Saccharicrinis fermentans DSM 9555 = JCM 21142: one gene and its partner. The protein of the gene in region 1 interacts with the protein of each later gene in a pairwise test. Links are inferred from orthologs where the notes say so. Each region holds a gene or a part of one and is shown on either strand. Other genes may lie near its edges.

Evidence for each region.
Region 2: the proteins of def (region 1) and CYTFE_RS0120285 interact in binary tests that used the Escherichia coli proteins (3 or more experiments, as listed by UniProt). The link is inferred for Saccharicrinis fermentans DSM 9555 = JCM 21142 from one-to-one orthologs.

What each region holds. Positions count from the first base shown.
Region 1 is NZ_KI912107.1:1,100,510-1,116,892, reverse strand. The notes cover bases 8,345-11,313. They hold def (peptide deformylase), read right to left. Parts: upstream 10,121-11,313; coding sequence 9,569-10,120; downstream 8,345-9,568. Other genes in these bases: CYTFE_RS0104505 (glycoside hydrolase family 130 protein), read right to left, coding at 10,740-11,313; ruvX (Holliday junction resolvase RuvX), read right to left, coding at 10,117-10,542; CYTFE_RS0104520 (polysaccharide biosynthesis/export family protein), read right to left, coding at 8,616-9,377; CYTFE_RS0104525 (GumC family protein), read right to left, coding at 8,345-8,619. Also shown: CYTFE_RS0104555 (multidrug effflux MFS transporter), read right to left, coding at 1-124; CYTFE_RS28360 (glycosyltransferase family 2 protein), read right to left, coding at 184-1,206; CYTFE_RS0104545 (glycosyltransferase family 2 protein), read right to left, coding at 1,419-2,291; CYTFE_RS0104540 (O-antigen ligase family protein), read right to left, coding at 2,299-3,510; CYTFE_RS0104535 (glycosyltransferase), read right to left, coding at 3,589-4,821; CYTFE_RS0104530 (glycosyltransferase family 4 protein), read right to left, coding at 5,103-6,230; more of CYTFE_RS0104525, read right to left, coding at 6,256-8,344; more of CYTFE_RS0104505, read right to left, coding at 11,314-12,209; CYTFE_RS0104500 (glycosyltransferase family 4 protein), read right to left, coding at 12,260-13,267; CYTFE_RS0104490 (glycoside hydrolase family 130 protein), read right to left, coding at 13,456-14,382; CYTFE_RS24970 (glycosyltransferase family 4 protein), read right to left, coding at 14,372-16,383. UniProt on the Escherichia coli protein: Removes the formyl group from the N-terminal Met of newly synthesized proteins. Requires at least a dipeptide for an efficient rate of reaction. N-terminal L-methionine is a prerequisite for activity but the enzyme has broad specificity at other positions.
Region 2 is NZ_KI912107.1:4,895,042-4,911,302, reverse strand. What follows is about bases 6,132-8,978. They hold CYTFE_RS0120285 (aspartate-semialdehyde dehydrogenase), read right to left. Parts: upstream 8,139-8,978; coding sequence 7,125-8,138; downstream 6,132-7,124. Other genes in these bases: CYTFE_RS0120280 (T9SS type B sorting domain-containing protein), read left to right, coding at 8,259-8,978; CYTFE_RS29080 (HU domain-containing protein), read left to right, coding at 6,132-6,977. Also shown: CYTFE_RS0120310 (DUF4954 family protein), read left to right, coding at 1-1,477; glmS (glutamine--fructose-6-phosphate transaminase (isomerizing)), read left to right, coding at 1,540-3,375; rfbB (dTDP-glucose 4,6-dehydratase), read right to left, coding at 3,516-4,568; UDP-glucose 4-epimerase GalE, read right to left, coding at 4,791-5,819; more of CYTFE_RS29080, read left to right, coding at 6,042-6,131; more of CYTFE_RS0120280, read left to right, coding at 8,979-11,111; CYTFE_RS0120275 (purine-nucleoside phosphorylase), read right to left, coding at 11,277-12,089; lpxK (tetraacyldisaccharide 4'-kinase), read right to left, coding at 12,061-13,140; signal peptide peptidase SppA, read right to left, coding at 13,288-15,051; folK (2-amino-4-hydroxy-6-hydroxymethyldihydropteridine diphosphokinase), read left to right, coding at 15,142-15,630; upp (uracil phosphoribosyltransferase), read right to left, coding at 15,632-16,261.

The DNA of each region.
Region 1 (16,383 bases):
CAAAGAATGTAGCCATCATAGGCATTGCTGCAAGATAGGAATCAATGGCAAAAGGAGATAGTGTGACCAAAGCAGCCAACATGACCGTTAACAACAATGGTTTTCTTTTATGAATATTCAGCATGTAAAAATAATGGTTATATATCTATATTAATTCTTGAAGGTGCAAAAATAACACTCTTTTTATTTTTGCTCTCCATTTACCTGTTTATAATGGAATTCGATATGATTGGAGGGATAAAAAAAGAACAAAGTAAATAAGTTTAAAAGATCGCGCAATATGTGATTTACAAGACGGCTAAAATAACCTCTAAATCCGGATTTACGCATGGAAAAAAGAACTGCAAAAGCCGTCAGTAAACCATAAAGTAATAAAGGCCATACACTTTTTAAACAGACTATTACTATCAACATAAACAGAAGCACAATCCATGTTGGATCGCTGGTCAGCACTCTTTTTAAAACATATATATTACACCAATGATCGCGATATAATATAGCACGCGGAAAAACATACGATCCATCTTTAAAAGACCGCCACATTCGTTTTTTATCTTTATAATCCACTGTATGATGATAAGCCATCAACTCTTTTTTCCGTAACAAAGGAATCCCCTTCTTTGCCAGTCGATATCCCAAATCTAGGTCCTGACCTTTTTTGTATTTATTTTTCATACCACCCACGGCCATCCAATGCATTCGTTTGATCGCAAACAAACCTCCGGTGGTAAATTGAATGGTATCCTTTTCTACATAGATCTTTCGATAGAAATCCTTTCTCAGAAATTCACCTTGATCATTATAATAATAATTCATAAAATTACCCGAAACAAACGCATACTTCAAGTGACCACATGCATCCAAAATAAGACTTAAGAAATGAGTACTAACTTCCATATCTCCATCTAAAAAGATAAGACTCTCGCCTTTAGACTCTTTAACTCCAATATTACGTGCAATTGCTGCATTGTAGTGATCGGTAATAACAAATGCTTTTACCGAAGGAAATTGCTGAACTATTTCTATACTATTATCAGTAGAGTTCGAATCCACATAAATAATCTCAGCATTCAACTGGCATTCTTTTATTGCTTTGAGTGTACTCTTTAAACATAGTTCCAAACGCCAACCTTCATTACGTCCAATGATAATAAAAGAAACCAGCGTGGCTAAAGTTTCGGAATCAGCTATACAATCTGTTTTCATAAATTTGCTATTAGTCGAGAAGGAATGATCACCATTTATGTGCTTAACCCGAAAAATTCATTATAAAATCTATTACAACTTAAATTACTGCCAATAAAGTCACTTGTTAATTCATATGAAAATATGAATTCTCATTGGTCATATGGAACTCATCACCTTCATCATTTACTTGTATGAGCATGACAAGTATCAAAATATTATATACTATTCACCTATATTTTATGAAGTATATTACGTTTTTTATAAAAAGCATAAACGGTTCTCAATAACTGCATAATAAAACCAATTAAAAACACTCGTTGAGGTGCATGCGACTTATAATACCTATACCACATTTTTAAACTCGTTTGCGAATATGGGTTAAAAAAAGATTTTAAAAAAGTAAAAACAGATTGCTTTACAAAGCTTTTACCACCACCTGTTTCTTCGATATACGAATGAACCACCACATCGTAACTAATAAAACACGGATAACCAGCCTTTTGAATCCTTAAGGCCAAATCATAATCAGAAGCATACTGCGGATATTGTTCGTTATATCCATTCACCTCATTAAAAATAGAAACCGGTATCAAGGTTCCCCTTCCGTTTAAACATTTGGTAGGGTGTAAGCCTGTCATATTTTCATGCAAAGGAGAAAAAGCCTTATGGTATTTTAGCTCCTTGGCTTTCCACCAGATAATATCTTTAATACCCGAAAAGAAAATATATGTTTGCTCTTTCTTTATCAAATTAAGCGATCCAATAACAGCTTTAGGATTTTGGTGATGCAATCTAACCAGCTTTTCGATGAGCAAAGCATTAAAATAAGTATCGTTGTTTAAAGTTATCAATAAATCGGCTCCATGTTCTATGGCAGCCTTACATCCTTGGTTCATGGATTTAGTCCACCACCAGTCTCCCGTTCCTTTAACGACCACTACTTCAGGAAAAAAGCGTTTCACTTCGTCCGAGGTACCATCCGATGAGCCATCATCCACTAGTACGACTCCTATATTTTGACAAGTTTGTTCCTGCAAGAGCTTCAAACATTGAAGCGTATAGGCCTTGCGATTAAAAACGGCTATTACAACAAATATCTTCATTTAATTATCAGGTATTATGGACTTCTTCATCCTTACAGTACAATACAGGTATTAAAGTCATCGCAATAAAAAAAACTTTGGTGAAATAAATTTGCGAAAAACCGATCAACAATATAATTATCAAGGCAAAAAAAGCCATCCGTCTATTCACATCGTAAACCCTGCACATACGATAGAAACCTAAGTAGATTAGGTAAAAATAAATCAAAAAGGCTATTGCCCCATACATAACCAGATGATTGGTTACACCATTATTACGGTGTATTGCACGGGCCTCTGTCTCACCATGAAAACGGGTTGACTGTGATCTACCCATACCTAGCACCGGATGCTGCATAAAGTCATTGATATCGATTTGGGCACTTTTAAAGCGAGTATTATAAGTGGCATCGCTATAACTCATTTTTCGCACCACTTTACTACCCAAAAAATCCACACTAAAAAATGCAATTATTCCAGTTATTACAACGATGGGTACCAAAACATAACGCCGTAATAGGTCACGATTCAAAACCAGATAAAAAGATATAAGGACCACCAGCACCAACAATCCAGAGGTTGAGAAAGTACTCAATACCCCTAGCATTAAAATTCTATTCTTTTTGTTATTCAGCTGTCCCGAAATAATAATATTGAACAATAAGGCTACCATTAAAAAACCAGAAAAAGCCCCAGGTTCCCAAAAAGGACCGGAATTTCTTTTAAGCCACTCCAATCCTTCCCCCTGCGCATTAAAGGTATAAAGAATTACACTGGGCCAGATTTTATAGTTTGTTTCTTTAATCAGCGGGTTACTAAACAATGGAGCTATGCTATTTTCAAAAAAATGTTCAATGGATCCCACATACGATAGTACATAAAAGAAAAGACTGGTCCAAACCGAGAAAACAAGTATATCTACATAATAGGTCATCATTTTTTTTCCTACAGCTTTAATGCTCAAATAAGCAAACAGCACCCGCACATGAAGACCCAAATAAGTTTGTATAGGAAACTCATAGAACTTAAGCATTTGTCCCACCTGGATACATAGGACAAAAACCACGTAATAAATAAAAAAACGATCCACATTTCTTTTTCTTCTAACAAATATAAAAGCAGGCAAAGCCAGCGAAACAATCAACATGGCAATATGAGCCTTATAAAAAAAAGGCACGCCCGAGAATGCAACCAGCAGGTAAACCAGCAAGTAATCTGTTATTTTTGTTACATTAAGCATATTTCATTTAAGCTAATCTTCAATGAATTTGAACTGCAGCTCCATATTAATTTCAATTAAATCAAAGGCATAAGCTTATCATCTGTTTAAAATAGATTCATACAATTGCGCATATTTTTTTGCAATATCATGAATGGAAAAATGATCCATGATATATTTTCGTGCATTGCTCGACAAATGACTATTTGTAGTAGTCTCAGCACAATATTTAATTCCTTCAGACAAATCCACCACATCCCTATACGCAGCCAAATAACCATTTGTTCGATGCTGTATCATATCGCTGTTACCACCCACTTGAAAAGCGACAACCGGAGTTGCACAAGCCATGCTTTCCATAATTAAATTAGACAAATTTTCCTGCAAAGAAGGTACTACCGTCACATCAACAGCCGACATATATTCAATCATACATTGGTCATCATTGATTTCTCCCAAAAAACGGGCCTTGAGTCCACCTATCCTATCATAACTACATTTTTCTCCTATCACCACCAACTCGTATTCATCGGCATTCAATAATGCCAGTGCTTCACTTATATAAGCATAGCCCTTTCTGGATTCAGACAGAACATCAACAGCTGCAAATAAAATAAGCTTTTTATCAAGTGGTAAATTTAATTTTTCTCTACAAAGCTGTTTATCTAAAGGAGTAAAATGATCCACATCAATTCCATTGGGCAATTGCACTGTTTGAGCTTTTCTACCTATCAAACTTTGTGCTGCGCAATCTCTCATCCAGCCACTTAGTCCCACTAAAGTAACATTTGGTATACTATACAAGACCTCCTGTTTTTGACATAAATGACGAAAACTCAAACCAAATTCCCCATCGTTATTTAATAACGGACAATTTCCACAACCTACAGTATACCTACCACACATGACATCATAGTGACAACCGCCGGTAAACCACCACATATCATGTAAAGAGATCACAATAGGAATTTTTATATTTTTCAGATGCAACAAATCCATATAGCCCCGATTGATCCAATGCAGATGAATAATATCTGGTTTTTCTTTTTTGATTCGTCGACGTATGGAGTGTGCAGGATGTCCTAATGAAAACATCTCTTTGTACCCACCCGCACTACTTTTGATGGCAATTTTTTCAAGATTAACATAAACCTTTGTCAACTTTTTCTTCCACTTTTCCCTATGAATATCAGTAACCGTTTCATCCAGTGTTCGTTTAGCACCCACCCACATTTTACTTTCAATACCACATTGTAGCAAACCTTTATGCAGGCGATAAGCTGCACGGCCGGCGCCAAAGAAGTCTTTTCCACACAGTTGAAGTACTTTCATGCGTTCAATTCTATTAATATTTCATATGATTATAATTTGTTTTTCAGTTGCCATATGGAACTCACCGTGATAATCATTCTCCTGTGTGAGAGATCACTCTCATGGCTCGTTTCATATGTTTATAATTTGTTTCTTAATGGTCATATGGAACTCGCCGTGATAATCATTCACCTGTGTGAGAGATCACTCTCATGGCTTGTTTCATCCGTTAAAAAAAGCGAAACCTCACTAACCGGTGCAAACTTTTATCATTCTCCTATGTGTCCAATTATTTACTTTGGTCATGCCAGGCTCATATAATCAATCAACTTATCCACATTATGTGCTAAATTAAATTGCATATTAAAATACGCGCTCCCCTTAAGCACCTGCTGACTCACATCCATACCAGCCATAATAGCCAACAAACATTCCTCCATCCTTACAAGATCCCCCTGAAAACAAAATCCCATATGCTCTCTACTAAAAACATGATCAGGATCCACATTCAGGCTCAATATCAAGGTACTAAAGAACCAGCTTTGAATAAAAGTATTAGGCATTCCTTCGTTCAAGCTCGTATTCACATACACACGAGCCCTGGCAAACCATTGATTCGCTTCTTGATAGCTTACGGATCCCAGCACACTTAAGTTATGAGGTGTATCCTCAGTTAAGAAGCTATCACAGGCCGATCCGAGCATCACAAAATTCCAATCACGATATATTTCAAATTTCTTTGCCAACTCCACAAACAAATGTGCTTGTTTTACCAGTGTATTATTACCTACCCATAAAATTACTTTTTCCTTGCTTTCATTTACCTCCTTCAATAAAGAAAAAGAATTTGGTATAATGATTCCCTTCCTATTAAAATCTGATTCATAGGCTTGCAGTTGAAATTGATTTTGACAAACCACCTTATCTACTCTTTTCTTAGCCCACTCTATCAACCTATCCAACAAAAAAAAGTCTGCTTTACGTATCCATTTTTTCAAGAAATTGGTATAGCTGTACTGCTTAAAATACATACTATACTTATTACGTTGTGCATCAGAATCACCTGCTAAGGCAAAAATCATATTTTTCCCTTTTTTCCTTGTATACCAATAAGTAGATGCTGTAAGAGCAAAATCTGTTCGCTGATAATAATAGAAAGAATTTGTTTTTTTCAATACCTTTAATACATCCCAAAACTCACATATACGTATACTCCTTTTCCTATAGTAATGATATTGAATTTTACGATTAAAAAATGAAGACTGCCTAATTTCTTTCTCATGTCCCAGTCCGGCACAAACTACTTCCACCGTCCATCCCCTATCTAAAAAAGCCTGCGTAAGGTAATGCACCTGTATTTCAGCTCCTCCAGTACTAAAAGTCACAAAGTTAGGAATCACAAAACAAATACGATTATTATCAAGACACATAGACCACTACTTTTAAAAAAAACAATTAAGCGTTATTGTATTTATTGTAGTAATCATACTTATATTTTTTCCCTTCAAGTTTACTACCATTTAGTACCAGTCCTATATTCTGAATTCCCTTTTGTCTGGTCTCCTGTAAAACAGAAACCAATACTTTCTCGCTAGTATATTTTTCTCTGACCACGAATATATTCACATCAGCATATTTCATCAACATAAAACCATCACTAAGTACTCCAATGGGGGGAGTATCAATAATGATATAGTCATAATTAGCCTTTAACACCTGGAACAAGTTAGCTGTCAATTCATTACCAATTAACTCCAAGGGATTAGGAGGAATCACCCCTGGTGCAATAAAATCAAGGTGAGGAATTTCGGTACCAATAATAATTTCATCGATTTCTTTATTTTTTAGATAATAAGAGGTAAGACCGCCTTTTTTATCATGAATAAAATCACTGAACTGTCCTGATTTTCGCAAGTCATAACCAACGATAACAGTTCTTTTACCCAAATTAGCGAGGGAAATACCGAGGTTATTGGCCACAAAACTCTTACCCTCACCGGCGATACACGAAGAAACCAAAATTGTTTTATGAGCTGCACCTTCCTTAAAAAAGGATAAGTTAGTTCGTATGGTTCGAAATGTTTCTGTAACAACAGATGTGGGATCATTATGCACAACCAGCTTACTACCTTTGACCTCACTCTTTAAAATAGACCCTAAAAATGGCAAATCCGAAAATTTATCCGTAAAAGCCTGTTCATTTTTTATTCTATCATCAATAACATCCATCAACACCAATACCATTGCGGGTAATACGAGTCCCAGAAAAAAGGCCAGGGCAAAATGAATTTTAGGATTGGGAAAAACCTTTTGGAGCATGCGTGCCGGCTCAACAATTAAATGTTCTGGCAAGTTTCCGGCCTTCGCTATTTGAGCCTCTGCCCGTTTTTGAAGCAAAAAGGTATATATGGCATCATTAATATTAAACTTACGCTGCATACCCACTAACTTTCGTTCAGTTTTAGGCAATGCTTTTACCTGCACTTCCAATTGATTAATCTGATCCTGGAATTTCGCCACCTCCCTTTTCAAAGACTCTTTGGAAAAAATAATATTATCCACAATACTATTTCGCAGGTTTTCAATTTTTATTTCCAGATTCTTAAAAAAAGGTCCCTTTTGTTGTTTCCTGGCTATCAAGTCATTTCTCTGATTTGACAATATCAGCAGGTCCCTGATAAATTCATTTAAAGTCACATTGGTCACTCCCATGGAAGATGGCACAACAATATTACTATAATCATCATCCTGCTGAAAATAGTCATCCAAATATTCATAATAATTATAAGCTCTTTCTGTTGTACTTTTTTGAATCTCCAATTGCTGCAATCGTTCCATCACACGCGTTGCTTTGGTAGTAATATCCATCACTTGATTAGAAGCTCTGAATTCTTCCAGGTTATTTTCGGCGAAACTCAAAGAATCAGAAATTTCCTCCAGCTGACTATTAATAAAAGCGATGGTGTTATAGGCCAAGTGATTTTTTCGTTCCAGATTTTTATTCAAATATATTTCGGTCAGGGTATGAATAAAATCAACCCCTTTAGCTGGCGAAGCGGATTTCAGAGCCAGCTGAACAACACTCACTTCAGGATTTACCGGATTCACTTTTAACTCATTTTGATAGCTACGCACCAGGTTTTCCACATCAAACAACTTAAAAGCATATACTTTGCCAGTAATGTGCTTTAAGTTCACATGTTCATTTAAATAAATTCTAAATTTATAATCCTCTCCTTCAATTACTTCCGATTGAAAAAACTCTTCTTTTACATCAATACTTTTTTCGGTCTCATATCCCACCCCAGAAGAATAATTTATAACACGGTAATTGTCTTTATTCGCAGACAAAATAAATTGACCGTCCTCTTTAAAAACCACCTCGAACTGGGTATCTATAATTTGTTGATGTGAGGAATCCACCATAACCACAAAGGGCGATTCCTTATAAATCTCTTTTTGCAAGAGATGATCATTTACGTAATAAGCCGTTTTTAAATTTAATTGCTTTATCGTTTGACGTATGATAGGAGATGATTTTAAAATTAACATCTCATTTTGATAGTTCTTTTTTTGATCAAACAAATTAAAGCTCTGGATAAACTCCATGGCCTTTTGACCTTCGAGTCCCACGTCCTCTTTGATATAAATACTGGAGGACACTAAATACTTAGGCGGCAACACCTTAATAGAAACAAAGGCTAACACAAAGCAAAACACCAATGAAACAGCAAACCAATACCAATTTCTCAGTAAATGCTTCAACACCTTATTCATATCAACATATGAATTATTATCAGTATTATTTTTTATACTCATTGTTTCACATAGTTAGCAACCAAAATAACGGTTGTAATTGAACTTAACACTACAGCCCAAGGGAAAGCAGCAAAACCCCAATGTCTTCTTTTTAGTGGTTCCACATAGATAACATCATCAGGTTGAACATATAAATCAGCTTCTCCTAACAAAGCTATGTCCGTTAAATTAAGTTTTTTTCGAATTACTTGATGGTTTGAATCTCTAACAATCACCACTTCCTTTCGGTTACCATATTCGGATATATCACCTGCGAGTCCCAAAGCTTGAAATATACTCAAATACTCGGCGGCATAAAAGTACCGTCCGGGTCGGTTAACACTGCCCAATACCGTAATACTTTTATTTACAAAGGTAATTTTAACAGAAGGGGTATTCAGATAATCACCCAGCTCTTTACGAATTTTTTCAGATGCTTCATCTACTGTTAAGCCTTCAACTTTCGTTTGCCCCACGATGGGTAACTTCACAGCTCCATCTTTATTCACCGTATAAGATACCATGGCCAAATCAAGTTCAGAACGTCCTCCTCCGTAACGATTGGGATCATTGTTCATAAAATTGATATTACCATCATCAAAACTCGAAACCTGAATATAGATTTGATCGAATACTTTTATCGTATTCTCTGATTTTACATTATCAAATGTTTTTTCAGCATTACTTATATCAATATCCTGCAAATAAATGACATCTTTCTGCGGAACACATCCGAAAAAAAATACGGTGATAAAAGAAAACAAAAGAAATTTTCGCATAAGTTAGTTTTTCATAAAAATGATTCCCTAAAATATTCAATCCATCTCAATATCTACCTGTTTTTTTTACAAAAAACCTATTTTTTATTACCAAAGGAAGAAAACGACTTCATAAGATAAATATATATCAAAAAAAGGGTATCTAAATAAATAGTTACCCTTTATAATTAATGCGGTATTATAGTACGATATTATGCCGTCTTAATTCTATAGCTAACATCAACTTTTCCTTTGGCGATGGCAGTCAATTTACTTTTTAACAATCTTTTTTTAAGAGAAGAAAGGTGGTCAACAAATAGTACTCCTTCCACATGGTCATATTCATGTTGAACTACTCTAGCTGCAAACCCGTCTAATTCTTCTTCCACCAATTCAAAGTTTTCGTTTTCGTATTCAATCTTAATTGAAGTAGGGCGTTTTACTTCTTCGCGTATACCTGGCAAGCTGAGGCACCCCTCAGATTCATTGCATTGATCATCTCCCGATTCTAAAATAATAGGATTGATCAAAACACGCTTAAACCCCTCCAACTCAGGAAAATCTTCTGCCATAGGAGTCGCATCAATGACGATTAATCGTATGCTTTTTCCTATCTGAGGTGCCGCCAAACCTATTCCATCTGTATGATACATGGTATCCCACATGTTATCAATCAGTTTCTCCAAACCTTCATAGTCTTCATCAATCTCATCAGCCACCTTTCTCAATACTGGGTGCCCGTAAACAGTTACTGGTAATATCATAAATTCAAATTTCCTTTTTGTTCCAAATACGATTGCAAAATAATAGTAGCACTTACCTTGTCCACCAAATTTTTATTTTGTCTTGCTTTTTTTTTCAGTCCTCCATCAATCATAGCCTGAAAAGCAATTTTTGAGGTATAACGTTCGTCCACCCACTCAACAGGTATATGGGGGAATTTGTTCTTTAAACGATTAAAAAAAGGTTTTATATACCGCATTGATTCGGAATCTTCACCCGAAGCCTGTCTGGGATATCCCAATACGATTTGCTCCACATCTTCTTTCTCAAAATATTTTTCCAAATATTCGATTAAAGTATGTGACGGAACGGTATCTAAACCATTGGCAATAATCTGAAATGGATCTGTTACCGCAAGTCCTGTTTTCTTTTTTCCGTAGTCAATAGCTATTATCCTACCCACATTGATTGCTTTAGAAAGCAAAAGTAGTTGTTTTTGGCAATACAACAAATTATCCAAATATCAATTATTTACGAAAGCACTGAATATCCTTTTTTTGTTGCACAATAAAGGAATTTCCTGGGAAGAAATAGATAGGCACCTTATCAATAACTTACGCAAAGATCTGATTAGAATTTATCAATAAAGCTTGGTTTAGATCAGGTATAATACTTCATACAAGACAACAAATCGGACACCTCCACCATGGCAATTCCAGAGGAGGTATCTGACATGGCATAAGGAAGGACTAGCTTATTATGATGGATCAAACCACCACAAGAATACATCACATTAGGCACATAACCTTCACGTTCGCTCTCTGTTGGTTTTAGCAGAGGTTCTTCCAGTCGTGCGATCACTTTGGTAGGATCATCCAAGTCGAGCAGTATGGCTCCAATAGAATATTGTCTAACTGGCCCCACTCCATGTGTAATCACCAGCCAGCCTTCTGACGTTTCCAAAGGGGAGCCACAATTTCCAACTTGAATAAACTCCCAAGGTTCAGCAGGTTCCTGTATAAGGCTATACTCATGCCAAAAATGCAAATGATCAGAAAACATAATATAATTATTCTCCCCATCCTGACGAGAAAGCATGGCATATTTCCCATTTATTTTACGTGGAAAAAGAGCCATACCTTTATTCTGAACGCCGCGTCCATTTAAGGTAATCATATTAAACTGTCGAAAATCCTTTGTTTCAATCAATTGAGAAAGAATAGAGTAGCGATCATAAGCTGTATAGGTTGCATAATAGGTCGATTCGCCATTGTCATCAAAAAATTTAACAAAGCGGGCATCTTCTATACCTCCACTTTCATTTTCCGACACAGGGAAGATCACCCTTTCCGACACCTTACTATTCTTACTAAAGCACAAGGTGTAATTGGAGTTAGCCAACCAATATAACATATTTATAGAATGGTCATTCACCTCAAAACCCGGATCCATAGAAATTACACCAATACTTACTTTAAGCTCCTGATAAGTAAATGAGTTAGGTATTAGTTCCAGAACCTTTTGGCTTGTGGCATCCCAAGCCTTCAATTCTTTCAATTTTAAAGCAAACAATCCTGCATCATAAACAGGATCATGCAAAATACTATGCGTTTCCACGAATTCACTAACCGGGTCAAACAATACGGAATCATTTTCGATGGTTCCGGTTCTGAAAACGATAGATGATATATGCCCCTCTCCAGTGGCTCTAAAACTAGTAATAAATCTGAGGTGCCCCTTAGGCATACCTTTCTGATTAGGATGCGGAATCATGGAAGGATTGAAAAGGGCGGCTGACTCGATGGAATATTCCATTGTAAAATAGGCCCCAATAATCTTCTTTTGGGTGATACTCAACTTAGAAACATCGGCCATATAATCAGCTACACGATCAAAATTCTCATAGAACTGGGCATCAATATTTTTATGCCGGTCAGAAAACTGAGCATGTATCTGTGACAAAAGTTCCGAAGCTCTGACCTCGTCAAGAGCCATCACTCTTTTTATAATATTATCGATACGCTGCACCTCTCCGGGAATGTGAGGTCGAGTAATCACACGTGAATCGTCTCTCACAATTCTGATTTTTTTTCTCTTGACAATTTCGTCAATCTTTTTATTTTGTTTCATGATTGTTAATAATGTACGGATTGCTCCGTTACAAATACAAAAAATTTATTTTATTGCAATATTTTATGATATACATCTATATAACCTTCCACCATCTTTGCTTGACTAAATTTTGCTTTAGCCCACTGATGGCAGTAGGCTCGATCTATTGATTTCACTGCATTCAGTGAATCCACTGCCTCCTGTATATCATTGACCAAAAAACCAGTTTTTCCCGATTGAATAAGTTCTGGCATAGACCCTCTATTAAACGCAACTACCGGTGTTCCACACATCATTGATTCAGCTACACTTAAACCAAAAGGCTCATCAAAATGAATGGGGTGTAACAAAGCATAAGCTTCTCCTATTAGGGTATCTCGACTATCTGGTCCTGAATTGCCCACATACACAACATCTTGATCGTTTATATAAGGTTTTATTTTCTCATCGAAATAAGCCTGATCTTGAATTAGGCCTGACAAAATAAGTTTTCGCTTGGCCATTTTCGAGATCATAATCGCTTCATAAGTACCTTTATCCGGATGGATTCTACCAAAATACAATAGGTAATCTTTGGGTTTTGCACGATATGTGAAATCATCCACATGAATTCCGTTATAGACAGTCGCTATATAATCTAATGCTGCACTCCTATCAGCATAACTAATGGACACATAGTGGCATATATCGTTATATTTCTTATAAACGGGAATAATTTTGGGTGAAGAAAAGCCATGAATAGTGGTTAGCATTGGCGTATCAATCAGTCTGGCATACGTTAAGGGTAAGAAATCAAAATGATTATGAATCAGATCATATTCATGCGCATGTTCCATCAGATGGCTAATATGCAGGCACTCCCACACTTTCGCATCGAGGCTTGGGTCCTCGGCATAGGCCGTTTCCGAAACATATTCCAATTTTCCCTTAGTGGATGAATTACCGGTTGCAAACAATGTAACGTCGATTCCATTTTTCACCAATCCTTCCGCAATATTAGAGGCCACTTGCTCCCAAGGACCATAATGTAACGGAGGTGTTCGCCAAGCGATAGGTGCTAAAATAGCTACTTTCATATGTTTATAATTTGTTTCTTAATGGTCATATGGAACTCGCCGTGATAATCATTCACCTGTGTGAGAGATTACTCTCATGCTCATTTCATATGATTACAATTAAATTTTCAAAGGCCATATGGAACTCGCCCAGATTAATCATCCCCCCTGTGTGCGAAACAATTCCCATGGCTCCTTTCATTTTAAATTTAAATGGCTTTTCTAGGATGATTTAAACAATGATCTACCAACTCATCTATAACTGCCGTGCCTACACACATGACTTTATCGGCACCGCCCCAGTATAATTTTAATGTACCATCGTCTTCTGGCACTGCCGCACAAGTAAAGACGACATTATGCACATAACCTGTAATCTCATACATCTCTTCTGGCTGTAGGATCCATTGATCACCGACGGCAATGATACGAGAAGGGTCGTCTAGTTCATGAAGCGCAACACCCAGACGATACACACATCCGTCCATGGTAGGAAATACACCATGATATATATTCAGCCACCCCCGCTCTGTTTTGATAGGGGGTGCCCCCGGACCTATCTTCATTTCATCCCAATGATACTGAACCGGTTTCATAATTAATTTAGATTCTCCCCAAAACCTTAAATCGGGCGAATAAGAGATCCAAACAGACCAAGGTGATATTTCGGAGTGAGGGCGATCCAACCGAGCATACAGACCATTAAACTTTTGCGGAAAGATAACCACGTTTCGGTAGTCAGCTTCTGTAATCATAGAAAAACGCTGGACCGTTTCAAAATCTGTTGTCTTAGCTAATCCAACCCTTACTCCATGACGCGAGTACGCGCTATAAGTAATCAAATATTCACCCTCCATAAATATCACACGCGGATCTTCCACCCCATACTCTTCGTATGCCTTAAAAGGTTCCTGATCAGAAGGAACCATAAAAGGCTTGGCTCTCGCCTTAAAGTGAAAACCATCTTCACTTTCGGCGAGACCTATTATACTGCGCCCATTGAATAAATGAGAACGGAATATCATCATATATTTCCCTTGATATTTAACTACACCGGCATTATGTACCGTGGCTACTGGATAGGGGATATCCTCCTTTTGGAGGATTGGATTTTTAGCGTAGCGTTTAATCAACATGACTTTCTTTATTATATTTTGAATTTAGTTCATCTTGCATTCCTATCTCGATTCTACGAATGAGATTCTCATTGACTGCTTCGTTATAAGCATCTTCCACAATCAATCTAGATATTTGGTAAGCCAGGGTACTTTCGGCACCCTGATTTAGGTTAACACCATCCTCCTCCAGTCCATCACAACAACCATGCGTGCTTCTATCATATAAACATATTCCTAAATCGTTCTCACCCAAGAACCACAAAAATGATTGAAAAGTAGCTTGCAGATATTTTCTTTCTTGTGTAACATCGAATGCCTGACGAAACATTAACACCATGGCCATGGTATCAATAGGCTGTTGGTCGAATTGGGAACGCTCCCCTCCTTTTTTATACCACTTATCTGACCCGATAGTAGAAAGATGTCCATCAATAAAGGTATTTTCTGAAAGAAAATCCATAGACTTAAACGCCACCTCACGCAGGCGACGATCATTGACTATCCGAATAGCATGTAGGAGAGCCAAAGGCAAAATACCATTATCATAGGTCAATTGATCTTCGAACCAATGCCATTCTTGAGTACAGTGGCTATCAAAGGCATCGGCCAATTCAAATGACAAATCCTTTAATATTTGAATCATTCCTTCATCATAGGAATGACTTTTTAAGTATGCAGCGATACCTATCACCACAAGCGCCACACCCCGTACCGATTTGAGACCTTTAAAATGGGGAACCGCTTTCATAAAAAGCGTTTTACCCATTTGATAGGTGGCATCATCCGGCGCATTACCAAGAAGATACCCCAAGGCCCAAATGGTTCTTCCAAAAGCATCTTCCGATGTTTTTTCAGGTAAAAAATGCCGGTCATAGGCCAAGAAATTATGGAAGCTACCGTCCTCATTTTGCATATAATGAATATAGCTCAAATAAATAGATATCAACGACTGTGCATCCTTATCCTGGAATTGTTGATAAGCCATTAGACACATGAGTAAAGCCCTGGCATTATCATCCAAACAATATCCCTCATTAAAATTTGGAATATCAAATTTAGCATGCTGTAAAATACCCGTATGATCACTAAGTCGCTTGACATGCTCCATTGAAAATGGTGGAAGCTTATCAGGATCAAACACTCCCCTACGGGATTTCTTTTTGGGTGCATTTTCAATAATGGCTCGCAGCAAATGATTGTATTTTGAACCTATTTTAGGCCACGTGATTTCTTTTCCATAATTAAAGGCATTATTTCGAATACGACTCATGATATCTGGATTATCCAACAACTCCATCAAAATATCACGCAACTGATCTGCTCTTTTAAAATCAAACAACCTACCTCTATCATGATCTAATAATTCCTCAGCATGCCAGTAAGGTGTGGAGACAACAGCCAGACCTGCCCCAACAGCAAAAGAAAGTGTTCCACTGGTAATCTGTGCCTTACTCAAGTAAGGAGTAATATAGATATCTGAGGCATATAGGTATTTAAACAATTCTTCCTGACTCACAAAACGATCCACCATGATCACATGCTTCTCTAGGTCAAGATGCTTAATTAATTCCATCAAAGCTATTCGATATTCATCACCAGAACTTCTTAAAACATTGGGGTGCGTTTTGCCTAACACCACATACACCACTTCTGGATGTCTTTTTACAAGTGCCGGTAAAGCCTTGATGGCCGTTTCAATACCTTTATTCCTACTTAACAAACCAAAAGTAAGCAATACCTTTTTCTGCTTAAATCCCAGTTCGGCTTTCACGTCAGTCCTATTAAAACGATGGTCGGGTACACCATGCTCAATCAACTCAATTTTCTCCTTGGGAATATCATATATATGAAGCAAAAACGAAACCGCTTTATGGCTCATAACAATAATTTTATCTGCCACTTCCCCCATTTTATACATTATATGACGTTGCATAAAGGTAGGCGACTGAAGTACGGTATGCAACGTAACCGTAATAGGAACAACCAGCTTGTCCAAAAGAGAAAGAAGATATACACCAC
Region 2 (16,261 bases), 3.8 Mb from region 1 along the record:
ACAAAAGTCTATATTAAATCATGTAAAAAACCTTCAATCTCCAACAGGATACATTGGGACAAATACGGTGATAATAAATTGCGCTAGCCTTAAAAACATCAAAGTGGGTCCACATGCCCTATTGGAAGGGGTACAAAACCTAAACAACGGTTCTATTAATAGCTCTTACCTTGCCCCTAGCCACATTGGTCCTGGCGTAGACGCTGCAGATTTTATTATCTCCTCCGGATCTACAATCAGTGGTAACACCTACTTAAGAAACTGCTTTGTGGGACAAGGATGCGAAATGAGCCATTCATACAGCGCCGAAAACTCCTTATTCTTTGCCAACAGTCAGTGTATGCAAGGAGAAGCATGCAGCATTTTCGGCGGCCCTTATACTGTAACCCACCACAAATCGACTCTATTAATTGCCGGATACTACTCCTTTTACAATGCAGGCAGTGGCACCAACCAAAGCAACCACATGTATAAACTAGGCCCGGTTCATCAAGGCATTATAGAACGAGGCGGCAAAACCGGAAGCGACTCTTACATTATGTGGCCGGCACAGATTGGTGCCTTCACCATGATTTTAGGACGCCATTACAACAATCCGGACACTGCATCCCTTCCTTTTTCTTATTTGATAGAAGTGGAGGGAAAAAGCGTTTTGATGCCCGCTCAAAATATTTTTAATGTGGGTATTACCCGCGACGCACAAAAATGGATCAAAAGAGATAAAAGAAAAGGAAATAAGCACCTAGATTATATCATAAGTGAAGTCTTAAATCCACATACTATTCATAAAATACTAGATGCTATCAAAACGCTAAGGCAACTCCAACAAAAAGCATCTCCACAGAGCAAAAACATAATGTACAAAAACGTTCAGCTCTCATTGGCCTCCATAAACCGTGGAATTAAATTGTACGAACAAGCATTGGTCAAATATGTTGGAGATGAATTGCTTTCTGTTCTAAAACATACGAATTTTGATCATATTAAAAAATCATTTGTATTTCCCCAACACAACCAATGGGTTGATTTGTCCGGGTTAATATGCAAAACATCCAGATTAAATAAATTCATTGAACAAATTGAGAATAACAGCCTTAATATCGATGAATGGAATTTGTTTTACAAGGAACAATTCGACGACTATAAAATGCTAAAACAAGCACACGTATTCTTCGTCTTAAAGCAATATTTTAAAATAGACATTACTCATTGTACAACAACTGAACTCGTAAATTTTATCAAAGAGTGGAGTGCCAATAACACACAAATTATGCATTCTATAATCATGGATGCTAAAAAAGAATTTAATGCAAAAAGCAAAATAGGATTTGGTATAGACGGAAATCAAGACTGCAGAAATATTGATTTTAATATAGTTAGAGGAAGTGCAGATAACAATTCTTTTATACAGGAATTAGAATTAGAGTACAAAAACAAAGACGAAGAAGCAGCACGAATAATAAAACAATTAGCATAGCAATACGTGTTTAACAAACTCGCATTGTCATAATAAGTAACGAAACAAAACAATCAAGATATATGTGCGGAATAGTTGCCTATGTGGGTGATAAAGTAGCCTACCCCATTTTAATAAAAGGACTACAGCGATTAGAGTATAGAGGATACGACTCAGCAGGTGTGGCCTTGATCAACTCAGACATACACACCTACAAATGTTTAGGAAAGGTAAAAGACCTGGAAACCCATGCCAAAGGAAAACATTTATCCGGAACTATAGGAATGGGACACACCCGTTGGGCTACACATGGAGAACCTAACGATACCAACGCCCATCCCCATACATCCATGAACGGAAAATTCACATTGGTACACAACGGCATTATTGAGAACTACGCCCACCTAAAGAAAGAATTAGAACTTAGAGGCTATGTATTTCAAAGCGAAACAGACACTGAAGTATTGGTGAATCTAATAGAAAATATTTACCAGGAACAAAAAGTAGATGCTGAGATTGCTGTCAGACTAGCTCTTTCAAAGGTCATTGGGGCCTATGGACTTGTGATATCCTGTACCGAAGAAAAAGAGCAATTGATTGCCGCTCGTAAAGGGAGTCCTTTGGTAATTGGAGTTGGTGACCATGAGTATTACCTAGCATCAGATGCTTCACCCATAGTTGAATATACCGATCAGGTCATATACATGAATGACGAGGACGTTGCCATTATCACCAAAGATGATTTAATATTAAAAAACATCCAAAACGACGCCCAAAAACCTAAGATACAAAAGGTTGAACTAACCATCGATGAGATTGACAAAGGTGAATACGAACACTTTATGCTCAAAGAAATTCACGAGCAACCCTCATCAATAGGTGATACTTTCAGAGGACGAATTTCCATTGACAAAACAAAAATATTCTTGGGTGGAATTATTGATGTAATGCCCAAACTAACACAAGCCAAAAGAATTATCATTGTAGCCTGTGGTACATCTTGGCATGCAGCCATGGTTGGCGAGTACTTATTTGAAGAATACGCCCGGATACCAGTGGAAGTAGAATATGCTTCAGAATTCAGATATAGAAATCCTGTAATTAATGCCGACGATGTTTTAATAGCAATTTCACAAAGTGGAGAGACCGCAGATACCTTGGCAGCTATTAAAATGGCAAAAAAACAAGGAGCCACTATTGTAGGAATATGTAACGTGGTTGGCTCATCTATACCTCGAGAAACCCATGCCGGAGTATACACACACGCAGGCCCAGAGATTGGTGTCGCCTCTACCAAAGCATTTACATCTCAGGTAACTGTATTAACAATGATGGCCTTCATGCTAGGACGAAAACGAGGTTCTTTGTACGACGAGTTATACAAACAATTAATACAGGAATTAACCCTTGTGCCAGAAAAGATAAAGCACATTTTAAGATCAGAACAGTACATCAAAGACATTGCCGAAACCTACAAAGATGCTAGCAACTCGCTCTATCTTGGAAGAGGCGTCTTGTTCCCCGTAGCTCTAGAAGGAGCGCTTAAACTGAAAGAAATTTCATATATACATGCAGAAGGATACCCTGCGGCAGAAATGAAACACGGCCCCATAGCCCTTATTGATGAGAACATGCCTGTATTTGTTTTGGCCACTAAGGATAAATCATACGAAAAAATTGTCAGCAATATACAAGAGGTAAAAGCACGTAATGGAAAAGTGATCGCTGTCGTTACCGAGGGCGACCAAACCATAAAGAAGCTAGCTGATCACGTCATTGAAGTTCCCGATTGCCATGAATCTGTTGCACCCTTATTAACCGTTATTCCCCTACAAATAGTATCGTACTACATAGCTGTTATGAGAGGTTGTAATGTGGATCAACCAAGAAATTTAGCTAAGTCGGTAACTGTTGAATAGTATAAAAAAGAAGACCTCAACATCATGAAACTATAAAAACTATTTCCCCAATTCTATGGAATAAGGGGAAATAGTTAACATAGTCCTAAGAACAGGAATTTACATCCCGTCCTTTTTCATTTGTTTTTTTACTGTCTACTTCATCGATCTTCATATTGCTTCTGGTAATATTTCTCATAGCTACCATCCGTTATATTTCTCATCCACTCTTCATTATCCAGATACCAGTCGATGGTTTTTTCTATTCCTTCTTCAAATTGCAACGATGGCTTCCAACCCAGTTCATTCATGAGCTTAGATGAGTCAATTGCATAACGCATATCATGACCTGCTCTATCCTTTACAAAAGTTATTAGATTAGCACATGTTCCTGCTGGCCGATTCAGTTTTCGATCCAACACCTCACACATCTTTCTGATCAGATCAATATTAGTCCACTCATTAATGCCTCCAATATTATAGGTCTCGCCATTGTTACCCCGATGATAAATCATATCAATAGCGCGGGCATGATCCATAACAAATAGCCAATCCCGCACATTTTCACCCTTTCCATAAACAGGAATTGGCTTATTATTTTTGATGTTATGAATAGCCAGAGGGATTAACTTCTCAGGAAACTGATTGGGACCGTAATTATTGGAACAATTGGAGATAACAACCGGCATACCATAAGTATGATGATAAGCCCGTACCAAATGATCACTACTGGCCTTTGACGAAGAATACGGACTTCGTGGGTCGTAAGCTGTAGTTTCAGTAAACAATCCCGTCTTGCCTAAAGAACCATAGACTTCATCAGTAGAGATGTGATAAAATAATTTTCCCTCGTAATTATCATGCCAAGTATTTTTAGCTGCGTTCAACAAATTAACCGTACCTAAAATATTGGTTTTAATAAAAGAGAGAGGGTCCGAAATGGAGCGATCGACATGCGACTCAGCAGCCAGATGAATAACCCCATCAAACTGATGCTTCTCAAAAAGACTATTCATTGCCTGTTCAGAAACAATATCACCTTTGATAAAGGTATAGTTAGGTTCATTTTCGATATCCTTCAGGTTTTCCAGATTTCCGGCATAGGTTAACGCATCCAAATTAAAAATATGATATTGTGGATATTGCAGAACAAACAAACGAACTACATGCGAACCAATAAAACCTGCACCCCCAGTAATAAGAATTTTTTTCATACGATTAAATTTATTTTTCAATGGCCATATGGAACTCATCACTCATCCATAAATTTATTCTGCAATATATGACTTCAACAGCTAAAAAAAAGGTTATTCACAAGTGAACAACCTTTCTATTTTATAAATAATGAATTAGCAAGCCTTAAACTACTTAGTATCAACATCTGGTTTAGTCGAAACAAGCAAATCTATTTAAGACCACAAGCATTCAAATCTATGCTATTGAATACCTCTCACATTTTTCTCCCATTTCCATGCAGAAGCCAAAGTCTCTTCCAATGTTTTTTCTGATTTCCAACCTAACTCATTATTGGCATATGAAGTATCCGCCCATATCTTCTCGATATCACCCTCTCTTCTACCAACAACCTTATATTTTAAATCAACATGATTCACTTCAATAAAAGCTTTCACCAATTGCATTACCGAATATCCCTCTCCGGTACCTATGTTAAAAAATTCGTAGTTGGCTTTCTTTTTATCATCAATAAGCCTATTGATTGCAACAACATGGGCTTTAGACAAATCCACCACATTAATATAATCCCTCACAGCTGTTCCATCCGGGGTATCATAATCATCGCCAAACACACTTAACTCATCACGAAGTCCGGCTGCTGTTTGTGTAATAAAAGGCACCAGGTTATTGGGTACTCCAACCGGAAATTCACCAATCAAACCAGACTCATGTGCTCCAATAGGATTAAAATAACGCAAGGCAATACAATTTACAGCTTCGTTCACCTTACAAAAATCACGCATAATATCTTCACAAATTGCCTTAGTGTTTCCGTAGGGAGACTCAGCTTCCTTTCGAGGTGTAGCTTCGGTTACAGGCAAAACATCAGGCTGACCATAAACCGTACACGATGAAGAAAAAACCAAATTAGCAATGTCATATTTTTTCATGCCAGCCAACAGGTTCATCAAGGAATTTAAGTTGTTACGATAATATTCCAAAGGTTTTTGAACCGACTCTCCCACTGCTTTAAATGCAGCAAAATGAATGATGGCGTCAAGATTATTATACTTCTGAAAAAATGCATCAGTTAAAACACTATCCGCCAAATCGAATTGTTCAAAAGCCGGACGAATGCCTGTAATTTTTTCGATATTATCCAACACCTCAATTTGAGAATTTGACAAATTATCCACAACAACAACATCAAAACCAGCATTCTGTAATTCAACAACAGTATGTGAACCAATATATCCGGTTCCGCCTGTAACTAATATTTGCTTACTCATATCCTTTATTAAATAAATATAACTTCTAAAGATTGATCCCGTAAAATTAACAAATAAACCGTCATTTCAAACAATTATTTTTATTGAATTTCAACTAAAACCCTGTAATTAAATTAATTAAACAAGTGGGTACTTGTTGGTAATTCTTAGTTTTCAACAGGTTATTAACAGATGTTTATAACAGTAGTATACATCCACGTTTTTTTTTATTATTTTTGCATCATGCTTAATCTAGAAAAACATATCAACGACTTACTTTATTTATACGATTGCGTAATTGTTCCAGGCTTGGGAGGCTTTGTGGCAAACAGAAAAAACGCCGAGTTAAATGAAAAAACCGGTGTTTTCAGTCCTCCCTGTAGAAAAATAGGTTTTAACAAAAGCCTATCGCATAACGATGGTTTATTAATCAATCATATTGCGAATGCCGAAGGAATCAGCTACGAAGAATGTAATAATAAGTTGAGTCAATACATCAGCATCCTTAAGTTTCAACTTACCAGAGGAGAAATTATATCTATTGGCTCTGCCGGGGAGCTAAAGAATGACGTTGTGGGTAATACCATATTTATCCCTGCGCGTGAAGAATCATTTTCAACAGATTCGTTTGGGCTAAGTACTTTTCATTTTAAAACACTGGAACAAATTAAAGAGCAAAATGAACCAGCACGAAGACTTGTTCGTAGAACGCTCAATGCCAAAAGCACACGCCAAATTGCAGCCAGTGTAGCACTCATTTTAGGATTTCTAATGGTTACACCCGACTTTGGTAACCAAACACAGTACAGTAACTTTTCGGATATATTCCCCCGGATGGAACAAGTTTCCGTTAGTACAAACGACGACGAATTGCTAACTACTGAGCCATATACAGCGACGCCAGTTAGCGCTATAGAAACAAAGACGGAAGCTGAACCGATGCTAATTAATAATAAATATTTTATTATTGCCGGCAGCTTTAAAGCCAAGCAACCGGCGCAACAGTTTCTAGATAAACTAAAAAAGAAAGGCATTGAGAGTGCAGAGCTAATATCTTCCAATGGACGTTTCAGAGTTTCAGTAGAGGGTTTTGCTGATAAGCAAGAGGCCGTTGAAGCGCTTGACATCCATCGAAAAAGCAATGGATTCAGCTCTGCTTGGTTATTGTCGCTCCAATAATATTTATACAGATATCACCAACACATTCCTCTATATGCAACACTTAAGGAATGTGCTTACAAAAACATAAAAACTACGAACTCATAAAAAAAGCTGCTCCATTTATGAACAGCTTTTTTTTTATTTATTTAAAAGTATATTTAAATACTATCTCTGTATCAAACCTTCGGCAATCATGTACTCGGCAATTTGAACCGCATTCAGGGCAGCTCCTTTTTTTATCTGATCACTCACACACCAAAACGATATCCCATTGGGGTTTGACAAGTCTTTTCGAATCCTTCCTACAAAAACATCATCCTCACCTGCTAAATTAAAAGGCATCGGATATTCATTCTCATCCGGATTATCAACCACAGTAATCCCTTTCATTTTTTCACATTCTGCCCGGAATTCTTCTGGCGTAACTTCTCTATCTGTCTCCGCCCAGATAGCTTCGGAATGCGCTCGCATAACTGGTACACGAACACAAGTGGCACTTACTTCCACATCAGAATGCATAATTTTTTTTGTTTCATTATACATTTTCATTTCCTCTTTCGTATATCCGTTATCTGTAAACACATCCACATGAGGTATCACATTAAACAGCAATTGATGAGCAAATTTCTCAACAGTTAAATCTTTATTTTCTGCAAATTCTTTCACTTGTTTTTCCAGCTCAGCCATCCCCATAGCCCCTGCGCCGCTGGCAGATTGATACGATGAAATATGAACCCTTTTTATATGAGAAATATTTTCCAAAGCCTTTAAAGCCACCACCATTTGAATAGTAGTACAATTGGGATTTGCAATAATATTTCGAGGGATATTCTTACAATCATTCGGGTTCACCTCCGGAACCACCAAGGGCACATCATCATCCATACGAAAGGCACTGGAATTATCAATCATGATAGCTCCGTATCTGGTAATTGTGTCTGCATACTCTTTAGAAATACCACCTCCAGCTGACGTTAGTGCAATATCAACATCTTTAAAATCATCATTATGCTTTAACTCCTTTACCGTAATATTCTCCCCCTTAAAAGCATATACTTTTCCAGCACTACGTGCCGAACCAAATAAAACCAATTCGCTTAGAGGAAAATTCCGTTCCTCCAAAACTTTTAGGAACTCTTGTCCCACTGCGCCACTCGCACCAACGACTGCTACTTTCATTGAACTTTGTTTAAGAATTAAATAACTAACTTTATGCGTAAATAAAACAATTTAACTAAATTGTTGGTGATGATGATTTATATCATACAAAAATATTTAAATTCCTACAATCCGTGCACCATGAAGCATATTTTTTTTCTTTTCTTCTTGATATTCTCCCCTATTACAGCCCAAGTAGTGGAAACATGGAACGACGGGGACTTTTCTTCTACCCCTTTATGGCAAGGAGATGTGCATAAGTTTAGCATCAATACTGCAGCGTCCACCCTTCAGTTGAATGCACCAGCCGCAGCTTCTCAAGCCTATATAACAACCTCAAGTAAGGCCATCAACAATGCAACATGGGAATTTTCTGTTCATCTGGATTTTAATCCTTCCAGCTCAAATTATGCAATTATTTATTTAGCATCCAATCAAGTAAGCTTCAACAACAACATGGAAGGCTACTATGTGATGATTGGCAATACGCAGGACGAGGTGTCTTTATACAAGCAAACATCTGAGAATAAAATAAAGATAATTGATGGTACCGACAAAATATTAGACAGCTCACCAACATCAGTTTGGGTACGCGTCTTACGCGACGATAAGGGCAACTGGCAATTATATACCAAAACAGAATCAGAAAATTATCAACTGGAAGGGGAGGCATTTAACAATGATATCGTAGCATCCTCCTACTTTGGAATTTATTGTAACTACACCTCAACACGTAGCAACAAATTTAGCTTTGGCCCCATCCATATATCCGGATCAGCCTATTTAGATACAGAAAAACCCCAGGTTACTTCACATCACCTAATAGCCGGAAATAAATTCGAGATACAATTCAGCGAAAAGATTGATATTTCTAGTATTAGATTAAAGGACTTTTCGCTGTTAAACCAATCTTATAGTATTGCAAAAATTAAAATCAATAATCCATCAACAATAACCATTCAATTCGAGGACTTTTTAAACGATACCAAGTTAGGACAATTATTCATTAAAAACATCAAAGACACCATAGGCAATACAATAAGAGACACCACCTTAACCTATCGTTTTGAACGGATAAAGATAACCAATGCCACAGTTCCGGTATCCGATCAGCTTCAACTTACTTTTAATAAAAATATAGATAACGCCACTCTAAACACAGCTAGTGCTCTTGGAGAACTGAATTTTGATGCGGTCACTTTAAAGAATGATTCCACCTTACTATTTATAGCAGACAGCTCATTTATTACCGACCGCACCTATCAGTTACATATCTCAGGAATACAAGCTGAATTTGGAGATATGTTAAAAGACACTAGCATCCACATCACCTATCGCAGGCCACAAAGATATGATATTGTTTTTTCAGAATTTATGCTTGACCCAACTCCAAGCGTTGGACTGTACAATTCCGAATACATCGAAATATACAATCGTAGAGAGTATCCCATTAACTTGGGCGGCATGCAAATAGTGATTAACGACAAAGAAAGCTACCTACCAGCCTATGAACTTCCTGGAAACAGCTACGTACTCATCATTGACGATCATGAAGAACAAAACTGGCCCAAGGATTTACCGATAATCAAGATCCAAGACCTGCCTACCTTGAACAACAATAAAGGAACTTTGGTTTTATATTATGCCAACAAGCTAGTTAGCGATGTGTTTCAATATCCATTAGTAATGGATGACGCTGGATTTAAATCGGAAGGCGGATGGTCTCTTGAACGCATCGATACAAATAATCATCAACCTGAATTCAACTGGGAATACGCTACAAATTTAGACGGAGGAACACCTGGAACGGAAAATTCGGTCACTAATTTTAACCCTGATATTATTTCCCCCTACCTTAAATATATATCCTACCTCAGTCCCAACTCTTTTGAATGGGTCTTTAGCGAATCTTTAAAAATACCTGATAATTTTGACTTATCAGCCATATCAATTAAAGGAGCTACCATTACAAATCTTACATGGGAGCCTATATTTTTAAAGAGTGTTCAGATTTCTTTTGCAAATAATCTACCAACAGGTCACACCTTCACAGCGAATATACTTTCTTCTATATCAGATTTTTCAGACAACCAACTAAGTAGCAATCGTGCACTAAGACTGGGAGTCCCGGAAGAAATAGACAGTTTTGACGTGATCATCAATGAGGTGCTATTTAATCCAATTCCTACAGGAGTTGATTTTGTGGAACTCTATAATCGCTCAAATAAAATACTTAACCAAAGTGACATCTACCTCTCTTCGTTTAAAGATATGGTCTTAGACGAACTAGAACCTGTGGATGATAAAAATCAACTTTTGTTTCCCAACGATTACTTGGTGATAACCGAAGACAGCTTAATTTTGTCTGAATTAAACTCCTCCGCGAAAAACGAATTTATAAATCAATCTCACCTTCCCTCACTAAATGATGACCTGGGAAATATTGCTGTTACAAAAAAAACAGGACAACTTATCGATTACTTTGAATACACCAATGATATGCATTTTGAACTATTAAGAGACCAGGAAGGTGTTTCTCTGGAACGCATCAGCCCACATTCTACCACCAACAGTATTCACAACTGGCAATCTGCCTCAAAGGCAAGTGGGTATGCCACACCAACCCTACAAAACTCGCAATATATTGAAAATGCATTAAGAACGGACCTCCAATGGCTAAGTCTTGACAAAAAAGAATTCAGCCCCAACGCGGATGGCACAGACGACAATCTACTCATTAATTACAAACTGGACGAAACAGGCTGGTCAGGAAGCGTTAAAATTTACAACCGCTATGGCATCGTGATAAAAACACTGGCACACAATGAGTTATTAGGCACACAAGGTTTTTTTACCTGGGATGGAACTACAGACCACAACGATAGGGCACCCTTGGGAATATATATTATTTATGGTGATTTCTTCTCTTCAAACGGAAAAACGAAACAAGAAAAGATGACGGTAGTATTAACCGCGGGAAGTAAGCAACATTAAACCCGGAAAATGCATTAAAAATTTATTACGCCTTTCAATGCTAACTGGGATTAATCATCCCCCTGTATGTCCAATCATTTGTACTGGGCATGCCAGTTTCTCTGAAATAAAAAATCCCCCTTGCCTGGGCAGGAGGGATTTATATACTGGACATTGCATAAAAAACTATAGGGAACCCACCAATTCTTTTATTACCAAGGTCATGGTTGGCTCAGCCTTGGCAGCTACTTCCTGCACTTCTTTGTGCGAAACTTCCACGATCTCTCCCGGCACTCCTGAATCCGTTACAATAGAAACTCCAAAGCAAGTCATATTCATATGACGAGCAACAATAACTTCTGGAACTGTTGACATGCCGACTACATCTGCGCCTAAAATACGGAACATCTTATATTCCGCCGGCGTTTCGAAAGTAGGTCCGGAAGTACCCACATACACACCTCTTTTAAGTGTGATGTTATGACGCTGGGCTATAGAGAATGCCCTATCAATCAAATCCTTAGAATAACACTGACTCATATCCGGAAAACGAGGTCCAAGCTCATCATAATTTTTACCCATTAAAGGATTATTTCCAAACATATTGATATGGTCATCGATAATCATTACATCACCAACCACAAAGTCCGGATTAAGTCCACCACTAGCATTGCTCACCAATAAAGTATCTATTCCTATACATTTCATTACGCGCACAGGAAAAGTAAGCTCTTGCATTGAGTACCCCTCATAATAATGAAACCGTCCTTGCATAGCTACCACCTCTTTTCCACCTATGGTACCAAAGATCAATCGACCATGATGCCCCTCCACTGTAGAAGTCGGAAAATTAGGTATAGCATCATATTCCAACGTACTTTTAATATTTATCTCCTGCACTAAACCACCCAAACCGGTACCTAAAATGATACCAATACGCGCCTCAGTCTTAGACTGCTCCAATATAAAATTAGCGGTTTCTCTTATTTTGCTTAACATAGGTAATGATTTTATCTTTAAATTCTTCTTGTTGATTGCTTAAAACTTTTATTTCAATTGGGATATAATACAAACACTTACGCAGGTTCGAGCTACTGGGCAACACTTGCCGAAATCTGACCGCATCCTTTTCTGTTGTTAATACCCATTTATTTTCATTCGATATTTCACTAAATCGCAACGCTATTTTTTCAATATCGTTCTCATTGAAGAGGTGATGATCAGGGAATCTCATGACTGACATTTCACCAACAAGCCTTGCTATATGATCCTCAAAAGGAACAGGGTTGGCAATGCCTGTTACAGAAAGCACCGAGTGATCGCATAACTTTTCCGAATCCAACGCTAGGGCGTCCTCAAAGACAGGCCTTACTTTTTGGTACCCTATCGTTGAAAAATAAACACCCTGCATATCAGAAGGTTTCATTCTTCGTACAAATTTATCCTGCTCATCCGCAGACATATTCTCCGGGCATTTACTAATCAAAATGATATCAGCTCTTTTCTTACCATTCATTGGCTCCCGCAGCTCTCCTGCAGGCAGCATGCAATCGCGCCAAGGAGGACGATGATAATCAACCACCAAAATATTCAAACCCGGATTTACATATCTGTGCTGATAAGCATCATCCAACACAATGATATCGGGTCTATCTTCCATAGCCAGTAAGCTACAAATTCCATCCACCCTTTTCTCAGCGACACATACTGTCACGTCTGGGAATTTATCCAGAATCTGCTTAGGCTCATCACCTATCTCAGCAGCAGTGGACAAACCATGAGCCACAATCACCCCCTGGCTTTCCCTTTTATACCCTCTACTTAACAAAGCTAGCTTACCATCATCCTTCAACAACCGAATAACATATTCAGTAACAGGCGTTTTTCCCGTACCCCCTACAGTAATATTACCCACTGAAATTACGGGCAGAGAGAAACGTTCTGACTTTAATACATTTATATTAAACAATAAATTACGAATACGAATCACAAAACCATATAGCAAAGCTATAGGCCACAGCAGCATCCGTATGTAATTTATTACTTTCATTTGTTAAAATTTAATGGTCAGATGGAGCTCACCGAAACTATTCATCCCACTGTGTACAAAGCTATTTCCTAGGCTCATTTCTTATTCGCAAAAAAAAGGCTGTCTTTATCAGACCAGCCTTTCTATTATAACAAAGATATATAAACTTTAATTCAGCTCCAATTCATACGGTAATCTTGCCTGAATAGGATGCAATTCTTTAATTGAATTTAGCTGTTGCACCTTTTGATAATCCACTCCAAGCAAAGACTCTGTCATAAATGCTTTTGCTTCGCTTTTCATATCCTTTAAAATCTCTTCTATTGGCGACAACATCTCAGGCATTTCTTTAATTCTTGCGCTTTCCAGACCCGCTTTCTCCTTTGCGATACGGATAGCTGTCTGCAGACCACCTAACACATCCACCAAATTTCTATCCATTGCATTTTCCCCACTCCACACTCTACCTTGTCCTATCTCATCAATAGCCTCTTTGGTGGTATTTCTTCCATCGGCACACCTCCCTTTAAACACATCATAAAACCGATCCACATATCCTTGGAACAAGGCTTTTTCATCGTTCGTAAAAGGTCTTGTCAAAGAAGGAACATCGGCATATTTATTTGTTTTCACGCCATCAAAAGTAAAGCCCCATCTATTAGCTACCGGTTTCACATTCGCCATCATACCAAACACACCGATGGATCCTGTTAAAGTAGCAGGATTGGCAACAATAGTATCGGCGACACAGGCTATATAATAACCACCCGAAGCAGCCAAGTCGCCCATAGACACAATCACGGGTTTCACTTCCTTACAAAGCTTTACTTCTCTCCATATAATATCAGAGCCGGCACCCGATCCTCCGGGAGAATTAACCCGCAACACCACGGCCTTAATAGATTTATCTCTTCGTGCATCCCGAATGGTTTTACTGAGTTTTTCTGAATTAATACCATCCTCATCGGAACCATCAATTTCACCTTCAGCATAAATCACCGCTATTTTATCTTTTAAGAGTCCCTTAGATTCTCTCGGAACATAAACCGATTTATAATCGGCAAGGTTAACTTGCTCTATATCCTCATCTTCGTCGGTTCCAGTCAGTTCCTTCAGTTCTGCAATAACCTCATCTTTGTATCTAAGTCCGTCCAATAACTTACCTTCCACAAAAACATCATTACTGGAAAACATTCCTCCATTATCGGCCAATAGATTTATTTCAGTAGTTGAAACACCTCTGGCTTCCGAGATACCACTGACAATAAAATTCCATATGGAGTTTACATAAGTGATGGTTTGCTCCTTGGACGGTTCACTCATATGATCAAGCATATAAGGTTCCACAGCCGATTTAAACTTTCCATGTTTAAATATCTGCATCTCCACACCTATCTTTTCCAATGCTCCCTTGAAGAAAGTACGTTGAGAGCTAAGTCCTTTAAGCTCCATCATACCATGAGGAGGAAGATAGACTTTAGACGCTACGGAAGCCAAATAATATCCTTTTTGAGAATACATAGGCGAAAAAGCATAAATAAATTTACCTGAATCTTTAAAAGCCCTTAGTTCATCTCTTATTTCGCTAAGTGTAGCATATCCAGTCTGTGGGTTTCCACATTTTAGATATATACCTGTAATTTTATCATCACGCTGTGCTTTTTTTATATTTTTTAGAATATCGTTTAATCCCAACTGCGATTGAGAAAAGGGGGATTCACCCAATAAATCAGACAATGGATCATCCACACTCCTGTCTTTAATTACCTTATCCAGATCAATCGTTAATAAAGTACCCTCTTTTATCTTCGTTTCTTTCTCTCCAGAAGAGGCAATGGATGCTATCACTCCAAAAAATATCAATATGATAAATAATGCAGTAACTATAGAACCAATAACTGTTAATAGTAATGATTTAAAAAATTTTGCCATAATTTGAGTTATTTTTGTGATTTGTAACAAATATATAAAACAATTGTTATCGTTTCATCAAGTCGATAATAATTTCAACAAATTTGAATCATGCACAAGGTAATATTACTGATAGGAGGCAACGAAGGTCAGCGTATTGAAAACATACAAGAAGTCAAAAATAAAATTGACACGCAGATAGGTTCAATCATTCAAGAGTCGTCTCTATACGAAAGCGAACCCTGGGGTTTTGAGCACCATCAAAACTTCATCAACCAAGTTCTAGAGGTTTCCACCCAGCTATCACCCAGCGAAGTTCTACAGCGAGGACAAAGCATAGAAAAAGAATTAGGTAGAAGGCCAAAGAAAAAGCTCACGTACGAAGCCCGAACCATGGACATAGACATCTTATTTTATGACGATGTAAGGCAAGAAGCTGTTGCTTTAACGATTCCCCATCCCAAACTACAGGAACGCTTATTTACACTATTACCTTTGAATGAAAAATGGGGAAAATACACTCATCCAGTCTTGAACAAAACAATAGAACAATTACTGGACGAATGTGATGATGTTGGATGGGTGAAGAAAATAATATAAGCTATAATTTTCTACCAAAAGCCAAATCACCGGCGTCTCCTAAACCAGGGATAATATATTTTTTCTCATTGAGTTCCTTATCCACAGCGCCAATCCACAAGGAAATATTATCAGAAGCCATATTTCTTTGCACATAATCAACACCTTCTTCACTGGCAATGATAGAAGCAATATGAATATGCTTTGGCGTACCTTTGGTTAAGATCGCTTTATAGGCCAGCTCCATTGATGCGCCACTTGCCAACATTGGATCGGTAAGTATAACAATCTTATCATCCAGGGAGGGTGATGAAATATATTCGATATGGATATCAAAATCACCCTTCTCGTTATACTTTCTATAAGCCGATACAAAGCAATTTTCAGCACCATCAAAATAATTCAGGACACCTTGATGCAAGGGTAATCCTGCACGCAAAATAGTAGCAATCACAACATTCTCGTCGTGAACAAACTCATGAGACACTCCAAGTGGGGTTTGGATATCAATGCTTCTGTAGTTTAGCTCCTTGCTAATTTCGTAGGCCAGAATCTCACCCATACGCTCTATATTCCTGCGGAATCTAAGGGGGTCAGTTTGAATTTCCTTGTCACGAATCTCTGCAATAAACTGATTAAACAAGGAATTTTG